DNA from 2 places in the Aliiglaciecola sp. LCG003 genome. Region 2 is predicted to be linked to the other one. Evidence: predicted binding sites of a transcription regulator. Region 2 holds the regulator's gene; the other holds the start of a gene.
The links. Region 2 encodes FNR, which switches genes on or off when oxygen is low (the NO sensors DNR and NnrR bind a similar motif). Its sites were predicted from a motif close to TTGATCTAGATCAA; they were not measured.

Region 1 (4,825 bases), 1.1 Mb from region 2:
AGCTGGCTTACAAGGCAGTGTTAATCTAACTCAGGCAGGACTTAAAAAATTCAACAAACGAGGCAGTGGCATGGATTTTATGCAACTGCGAGATTATCGCGAAGGGGAGAGTATTCGCCAGATTGATTGGCGTGCCACCAGTCGTTTTAATAAATTGATATCCAAAGAGTACCAAGAAGAGAAAAACCAACACGTGATTATAATGCTCGACTCTGGTCGACGCATGCGAGTACAAGATGATGAACTTAGCTATTTTGATCACGCCCTCAATTCGCTAATAATGTTGTCTTATACCGCATTGAAAAATGGTGATAACCTCAGTCTGCAAAGCTTCGGTAGTGAATCACGTTGGTTAAGTCATGTGCGCGGAGCGAAAAATGTTGGGCGAGTGATGAATCACTTTTATGATTTGTATCCGCAAAAAATTGCCAGTGACTATCTGGCTGCTGCGCAAGAGTTGTTGCTAAAACAGCCCAAACGGGCGCTTATCTTATTAGTGAGTTGTTTGCGTGATGAAGATTTTGCTGATCTGCTCAAAGCGGTTCAGTTATTAAAAGCCAAGCATCTTGTTGCTGTGATCAGTATTGAAGAGCCGATATACCAACAGATTGAATCCCAGCAGGTTGAAAATTTCGATGATGCGCTTAGTTATGCCTCGGCGATTAAACTAAAAACATCCATTGAGCAAAACATGCAGCGCTTGCGACACAACGGCGTGATGTGCATTCACGGGCCCGCACATCATTTGACTCCAAGTGTACTAAATACCTACTTAAGTGTGAAAAAAGCGGGATTGTTATAAGCCATTTTTGAGCTAGGACATGTCGGCAGAGTACTTATAAAATCTGACCATATATAGTTATCCTCCAAGGCGAGGGCAATCACCAATTTAGCCTAACTTAGTATTTAACCAGCTTAGGGCTTCTTGTTCAGACTCAAAGAAGCCGTGACTGATATCGCTTTGGGTATATATTTCGCTCCAGAACTGCTTTACTGTGCTGATATATTCTACATCTATTAATACCACAGCGGTTGCCTTCAGCCCCATGATTTTAGCCTGCTTGATGGTTTCTACAAAAATCAATTTAGCTTCAGGCGGCACTAATGGCTCGCCAGATAACAAAACGATGCTCGCCCAGGGAGAGTGCATGATTTTTTGCCGATAGGCCATGACCTCTTTTTGATAAAGCAGGACCATTTCCAAATTAGCGGGGCCATGTCCTTCTATGACTAATATTTGATCTTGTGTCGACAACTTCAAATTGCCATGAACGGGAAAGTTTCTTTGATTCATTCATACCTCTGGCTGCGGTCAAAAAGTTTGGGAAAATATAGTCCCTCCTCACCGGTATGAGGGTATCAACAAAACATGACCAATCACATTACTCTAGAATAGCGTTGTGTATTCTGCAAATTTATATGGGCATCAAAGGACATACAGATGCTGCGGATCAAAAAGCGTGCTCTGGCTGATACGTGGATCTGTTGTTTGCCGTTTTCAATCAAGCCATCTGTGATAAAGGGTTGTAAAGCGTTCAAGCTTTGCTCGAAGTAATGGTCAAATTCAATATCAAACAGCTGATTAACTCGAGTTTTGTTAACCGAGAGGTTGCACATAAGTTGACCGATTACATAGCCGCGGATTTGGTCATCTACGGTTAATTTCACTCCTCTACAAACTGCATTACCTGCTTCTCGAATATTGGCATAATAACCCTGCAGATCTTTGCGATTTTGGCTGAAGATATCACCTATATGACTAATTGAAGAGACGCCGAACCCGACTAAGTCACAGTGGGAATGCGTGGTATAACCTTGGAAGTTACGATGCAATTTACCTTGTGCCTGTGCAACAGCTAGCTCATCACTTGGTTTAGCAAAGTGATCCATGCCAATCATTACATATCCGGCTAGTAACAAGCGCTCAATCGCCATTTGCATAAGTTCAAGCTTTTGTTCTGTGCTAGGTAACCAGTGATCACGGATTTTGCGTTGTGCGGCAAACCTATCTGGCATATGCGCATAATTAAACAAAGAGATACGGTCTGCATCCATTTCGATCACCCTATCAAGAGTCTGTGCGAAAGCAGTCAAACTTTGATGAGGCAAACCATAGATAAGGTCAAGATTAACAGAGCCCATGCCAATCTCTTTTACACGGTCAACTAAGGCATGAATGAAGTCAGTGGATTGAACTCTATTAATTGCTTTTTGCACCTTAGGATCAATATCTTGTACTCCAATACTAATCCGGTTAAAACCTATATTAGACAAGTGATTAATATAGTCTAGAGGTAGGTTGCGTGGATCAATTTCAATACTAATTTCCGCATCCTGCTCTATGCTAAACGTGCGATGTAAATGTGCTATGAAGTTGGTGAGTTGCTGTATCGTCAAAAAGCTCGGCGTACCGCCCCCTAGGTGGACTTGCTGCACTTTGTGGCGACTCAATAGAGACTGCCGATTACTCATTTCTTCAAACAGGAACTGCAGATACTCATCGGCTTTTTCGCTGTGACGAGTGACAATTTTATTACAAGCACAGTAGTAACATAAGCTATGGCAGAAGGGGATATGGAAATACAATGACGCCTTATTGTTTGGAGTGGTCTTTAAAGCCTTTATCACATCATCATTTACAAAGGAATCGTGAAACGACAGTGCCGTTGGATACGAAGTGTACCTTGGCCCATTGGAATCGTATTTTTTCACAAGGTTTGGTTCAAAGAATTCTGTGATGTTCATGATGCCTTCAATGCCTAGCTGAATGTATATATTGAAAGTTAGTATAGGGAAGGTTTAAATCGGCTTTATTGATCAAGCGCAAAGATATCTAATTTTGCGCACCACATGGTCGTTTCACTAGAAAAGTATTGAGAAGGCAGCGCTAGAACACATGAGTAAATAGTGAGGCACTGGTTGCGCACCCTAATTGGCGGTGCGCAACCATAGCATGGTTAGCGCTTGGCTTTATAGCCAAAGAAACGATTAGTAATAATTTGTTCGGCTACGGATTCTGGCACTGACTTTTCCCACCCTCCGCGACCATGGGGAAGCTGTTTAAGAATTTCCCGAGAATAAATGGAAAATAATCCAGGATCGCTGCACTCGATCCCAGTTAAGAATCCATTTTCAAGCAAATGTCGATACAAAAACCGCAAGTGCTCTTGGACTTTTACCCCGGTAAAGTCACTTAATTCACCTTTGTCGTCAAGCTCTGGATAGATAAACAATCGAGTATTATCCGGAAATAGTTTGCCAAAACCCTCTAAAATTCCACCTTCCACGCCACGATATGAATCTTCATCAAAAATTTGCTTAATATTGACCATGCCAACCACTATGCCAATTTGCAGTTGGGTATACTGCCTGAAGTATGCCCGCAAAGAGAAGTAACGGGTGTAATCCGACACCATCACGCTATATCCTAATGAATTAAGCAGTTGGACCCGAGCAACTATGTCTTTCTCAGGTACCCGAGCATCATTCCCTTGTGCATCGTTTAATGAAATCTCTGCGATCACCGCAGTATTGTTTTTGTCCACACCATTTAGGGTATAAAAAGAGTTTTGACCTTGTTCAATCATGTCCACATTGAGCTTAGTCACCGGCCGAAATGAACCTCGAATAGTTAATACATTCTTCTTATAAAGAACCTCAGAGGGCACAGCAACGGAACCATCGGGACGGAACATGACGGCTCGTGTTTTCCAACTACGGATCAAATGTAAATTGATGGCGCGGTTGTCAACGTCTTCAAAATACGGACCGCGGAAATCAATCGAGTCGATTTCGATGCGGTTGGGTTTCATATTGTCAGTCAAAGAGTCGATGATCATTTTAGGATCTTCGAAATAGAAGTAGGAGGCATATATCAAGTTCACCCCGAGTACGCCCAATGCCTGTTGTTGGGCTTCAGCATTGTCATCGAACATGCGCACATGCACGGTGATTTCTGATGGCTCAGCGCCTGGATACATCTGAATACGGATCCCAACCCAAGCATGACATTCATTTTTACGCCCAAAGCTCTTGGCTGCGACGGTTGCAGCGTAGGCAAAATAACGAGAGCTTTTCGAACGAATCGAGCCCACACGATCCACTACCAAGTCAAATTCCTGTTCCATCATCGCTTGTACGCGGGCTTTGCTGACATAGCGCCCGTCTTCCTGTACGCCATAAATAGCATCGGAAAACAACATGTCGTATGCCGACATGGTTTTTGCAATGGTCCCCGCCGCGGCGCCGGCAATAAAAAACTGTCTCGCCACTTCTTGACCCGCACCAATTTCAACAATGGTGCCGTACTTCTTTTCATCTAAATTAATTCTAAGGGCTTTTTGACTGGTAGTGCGGGAACTGACTTGTTTATCCATGGATATCTTGTCTTCTTAAGTGGGCGTTTGAGCAATATTAGAACAAAGTGCTTTTGGGGTACAGGGTAATTAATCCCATTCTGATTGATGAGCAACTTAGGAAGCATTCAAACTAGCGTTTTTCATTTAATTAGACCATGTCATTCCAATTCATTTTATTAAATAAAGCTCTGCGTTACTTATTGGCTTTTAGTCCAATACGAATAAGATAGACAGTGATGCAGTCAAATGGGCAATCCATGGCGAAAAATCACTGGCGGATCACTGAGTCATTTATCGTGTGAGGGTAAATATATGGCCATTAATGGACGAATCGCCTGTTGAAGGCAATTTAATGCGATTAGTTCTTGAATTTGCTAGGGTTGAACTTTAGATTGAGGGTATAACCATTACTGTGATCAATATGATTTCGAAAGGTAGTAGATAGTCCAAATGGAAAGCAACGCGAA
Region 2 (4,825 bases):
ACACAAACAGGTGAAATTTATTTCGAGTCTGTGTGTATGTTTATTTTTCTTCTGCTGATAAGCCGCTATATCGAACATCGAACCCGCTATAAGGCCAGTCAAATATCAGCCAATATGTTCAAGTACATTCCTCTTACCGCCATGGTTATCGACGATGGCATTCCACAATCCTGCTTAGCTAAGCACCTTGAAATAGGTCAAAAAGTGTTGGTCAAGCCAGGTGAAACTATTCCCATTGATGGCACCATCTCAGCCGGTAACGGCAAAGTGGATGAATCAATGCTCACCGGTGAAGCCGAACAGGTCAGTAAGCAAACAGGAGACGCCGTTTATGGTGGAACTCTTAATCTAAATGGTACCTTAACTATTGATGTGGGCTGCGAACTCAAGTACGCCCTAGTCAACCGTATTTTACGCCTTCAAGAGTCAGCTTTAGCTGCTAAGCCAAAAGCGGCGATATTTGCTGATGTGGCCTCCCGCTATTTTATACTGGCGGTGCTGGTAATCACTGTGATTAGTTATCTCGCTTGGCTTGCTTATCAACCCGAGCGAGCCTTTTGGATTGCAATTGCCATACTGGTAGCAACTTGTCCTTGTGCCTTAAGTTTAGCCACACCGACGGCTTTAACGAGTGCGCTGGCCAAATTGAATGAATCTGGAATATTATTAAAACGAGCCGACGTGCTTGATCAGATCCCTGAAATAGATTGCATTGTGTTTGATAAAACCGGCACCCTCACCCAGGGCTATTTTTCTATTGTTAACATTGAGCTATTTAGCAACGTCGACAAACAAATGGTGTTAAATTTAGCGGCAGGACTAGAAGCCTACTCTGAACACCCCCTTGCCAGTGCGTTTACGCGCCCGACAGGGCTTAAAGTAGAGGACGTTGAATCTGTATCAGGATACGGTTTGAAAGGTGTATACCAACAGCATGAAGTGAAGATCGGCAAGCGAGAATTTCTTCACCAATCTGCAGTATTGGAAGCTGTCGACCCGTCTTTTTCAATTTTTTTACAAATGGATAATAAATTACTTGCCGCCTTTGAAATGCGTGATCAGGTTAGACCTGAAGCGTCTGAACTGATCGCGTCTTTATCTAATCATGATGTATATATGCTAAGCGGGGATAATCACCGTAATGCCCAACAAGTTGCTCAGCAAATTGGCATCAAAAAGATTATGGCTAATCAGACACCATCACAGAAGCTTGCTTTCATTGAAACGCTACAAAGCCGGCATAAAATGGTTATGATGGTAGGTGATGGAATTAATGATGCACCGGTTTTAGCCAGGGCTGATGTATCAGTTGCAGTGGGCAGTGCAGCTGATATGTCCAAGCGCTCGGCAGATATTATACTGCTGAATAATAGGCTTAGTGCAGTTACCACTATTTTTGATATGGGCAGCAAAGCTAGACGCAAAGTTAAACAAAATATGAGCTGGGCGATCGGCTATAATTTATTCATTACGCCCTTAGCGGTATTGGGGTACTTAAGTCCCTGGATGGCTGTAATTGGCATGTCCTTAAGCTCGATTATAGTAGTGGTTAACTCGGTACGTTTAATGCGTTCGTAACGCTAAGGTAGTCCAATATGAGTATCATATATGTGTTAATCCCGATTGCCATTTTGTTAGTACTGATCGCAATTGCCGTATTCTTTTGGGCGGTAAAGTCCAATCAATTCGAAGATCTTGAACGTCAAGGCTACAATATTTTGTTCGACGACGACATTAAGTCCCACGCTAAGCCAATTGAAGCTGGGGAGGAGAATGAAAAATCCCCATCTGCCCCTAAAGAGCCGCTATAAATGACGGATTTCACCTGGTTTTCTGCACTATTAATAGGCTTAGCGGGTAGCGTCCATTGTGCAGGAATGTGTGGTGGTATTGTTACTTCCTTTACGTTTATGCTCCCTGCTAAGCAGCCTCGTTTGCCTTATTTACTTGCTTATAATCTTGGGCGGATAAGCTCATACACGTTCGCGGGTGCTCTTGCTGGGTATTTCGGGGTGCTGGTGACAACCAATGCTTATATCAACCCACAAGCGCTGTCCCTAATTGGCGGCATATTGATGTTAATGTTAGCGTTATACATTGGTAGATGGTCAAATGCATTAGCTTACTTGGAGAAAGCTGGGGCTATTGTATGGCGTCGAATTAGCCCCTTATCAAAACGTTTCATCCCTTTTAAATCCCCCCTGTATGCCCTGCCGTATGGCATGATTTGGGGATGGTTACCTTGTGGACTGGTATACTCAACGCTAACTTGGAGTGTCTCCAGCGGCAGCGCGATATCCGGTGCTTTAACTATGTTTTGTTTTGGCCTAGGCACGTTACCTGTTATGTTGGCTATGGGAGCCAGTGCAAATAGTATTAAAATATGGTTAGCAAAAAGATGGGTCCGACACTGTATAGCAATGCTGCTTTTCATATTCGGCTTGCTTTTATGCCACCGCGCCATCCATAATTGGTGAAAAACTAGAGCTAAAAAGTATGGATAACTATGACTGGTCAAACTGATTTCGGTATTCGCTGTCAAAATTGTAGCTTCAACCATTTATGTATTCCTGTTTCCCTCAATGAAACAGAGATGCAACGTCTGGATGATATAATCGAACGTAAACGACCTCTACAAAAAAGTGACCAATTAACCATTCCGGGGCAAAAATTCACCTCTTTATTTGCTATTCGTAGCGGTTCTTTTAAATCCTATATTACCTCACGAGATGGAGAACAGCAGATCACTGGCTTTCATTTCCCTGGTGATATTGTTGGTTTTGATGGAATATATTCCGAAAAGTATCAAAGTTATACGCAGGCTATGGAGACATCCATGATCTGTGAATTGCCCTACGATAAGCTGGATACTATGAGTGAGCAACTTCCCAGTTTAAGACGGGAAATGTTGAAAATCATGAGCACTGAAATTAACCAAGACCACAATATGATGATGCTATTAAATAAGCGAACCGCTGAAGAGCGCATGGCCCATTTTTTGGTTAACATATCGCAAAGATTCGCCAGTCGAGGTTTTTCGTCAAGCGAGTTTAATCTCACCATGACCCGCAACGAGATTGGCAATCACCTAGGTTTAACGGTGGAAACAGTCAGCCGCTTACTGACACGCTTCCAAAAAGAACATGTGATTAAAGTTGATGGTAAATTAATTCAAGTTATAGATGTGGCTTTACTGCAGCAAAAGTTGGGTGATCAAACAGTTAGTGCAAATTAGATACGTAAAATGCGGGTGATATTCGCTAATTCCTGCAATTAGTTTAGTATTAATAAAGCTAGGTGCGTTTATATTTTGCTAGAAATAGCTTCTCATTTTGAGTCGTTCGCAAGTTAGATTCCGTCAATACTACAGGGAGATATTATGTCAGCTTTTAATAAAATACTTGCGGTAATGGATCCTTCTGTCACACAGCAAAAATCATTACTGCGCGCCATGAATATTGCTCAAAAAACCGGCGCCAGTATTACCGCATTGCTATGTATCTACGACTTCTCATATGAAATGACCACTATGTTATCGATTGATGAGCGTGAAACTATGCGCCAAGCTATCGTAGATGAAAAAACCGATTGGCTAGCAGATATCGTAGAACCCTTGGTTACTGGATGTAGTCAATCTGTCGATATTAAAGTTGTTTGGCATAACCGCCCTTTCGAAAGTATTCTGTATGAAGTCATTGATAATAGTTACGATTTAATCGTTAAAGGGACGCAGCAACACGATAGCTTAAAGTCTGTTATTTTTACTCCAACTGACTGGCACTTGTTGCGAAAATCACCTGTTCCGGTGTTGCTAGTCAAAGATCATGATTGGCCGGATAATGGTAATGTTTTGGCCGCTATAGATATCAATACTGAAGATGAAGAACACAAAAATTTGAACCACAAGGTTAGCCAATCTTGTCAGGTTTTTGCTCAACTGTTAAATGGCAACGCCAACTTGGTAAATTCCTACGCGGGTACACCGGTGAATATCGCCATTGAAATCCCCGAGTTCGATCCGGTTGGGTATACCGAGGCGGTTAAGCAGCATCATATCGATGCTATGCATGAACATGGTGCCCAGTATAAAATATCCCCTGCTCGTATCTATGTTCGAGAGGGCTTACCTGAGCATGTTATTCCGCAAATTGCAGAAGAGATCGACGCAGAACTTTTAATTATGGGCTCAATTGGACGTACTGGTATCACCGCTGCATTGATGGGTAATACCGCTGAACATGTCGTGGATTCCCTGAACTGTGACATACTCGCGTTGAAACCTGACGAATTTGACTGCCCGATTAAGCGCTAACCCCTAGTTTAATTGATTTTCTGGCTAAGTGGCGTTTCTATTTTCTGGGTTTTCGCTATAATCCATCGCCGCAAGCGCCGCCAAGTTGTAGGAAATTCATGAGCAAATTAGACACATTACCTGAAAATAAGAAATACAGTTTTAACAAATTGCAAAAACGCCTACGTCGCAATGTTGGTAAAACTATTGCCGATTTTAATATGATCGAAGATGGCGACAAAATTATGGTTTGCCTGTCAGGAGGCAAAGACAGTTACACCATGTTGGATATCTTGATGTTTTTAAAACGTCATGCCCCAATCAACTTTGATTTGATTGCGGTTAATCTTGATCAAAAACAGCCAGGCTTTCCCGCTCATGTGCTACCCAATTATTTAGATAAGATTGACGTAAGCTATGAAATCGTTACAGAAGATACCTATTCGATAGTGATGGACAAAGTGCCTGAGGGCAAAACAACTTGTTCGTTATGTTCTCGTCTTCGCAGAGGTATTTTATACAAAACGGCCACAC

Region 1: the regulator FNR is predicted to act here: its motif matches at 2,814-2,827, upstream of hemN (oxygen-independent coproporphyrinogen III oxidase).

The regions. Positions count from the first base shown of each region.
Region 1 covers NZ_CP128185.1:1,123,530-1,128,354, forward strand. The annotation lists gene QR722_RS04685 (DUF58 domain-containing protein) at 1-802, shown strand, start outside; gene QR722_RS04690 (hypothetical protein) at 890-1,294, opposite strand; gene hemN (oxygen-independent coproporphyrinogen III oxidase) at 1,378-2,745, opposite strand; gene QR722_RS04700 (TonB-dependent receptor) at 2,958-4,376, opposite strand; gene QR722_RS04705 (hypothetical protein) at 4,809-4,825, shown strand, end outside.
Region 2 covers NZ_CP128185.1:2,218,328-2,223,152, reverse strand. The annotation lists gene QR722_RS09500 (heavy metal translocating P-type ATPase) at 1-1,578, shown strand, start outside; gene ccoS (cbb3-type cytochrome oxidase assembly protein CcoS) at 1,596-1,811, shown strand; gene QR722_RS09490 (sulfite exporter TauE/SafE family protein) at 1,812-2,477, shown strand; gene fnr (fumarate/nitrate reduction transcriptional regulator Fnr) at 2,507-3,235, shown strand; gene uspE (universal stress protein UspE) at 3,380-4,312, shown strand; gene ttcA (tRNA 2-thiocytidine(32) synthetase TtcA) at 4,411-4,825, shown strand, end outside.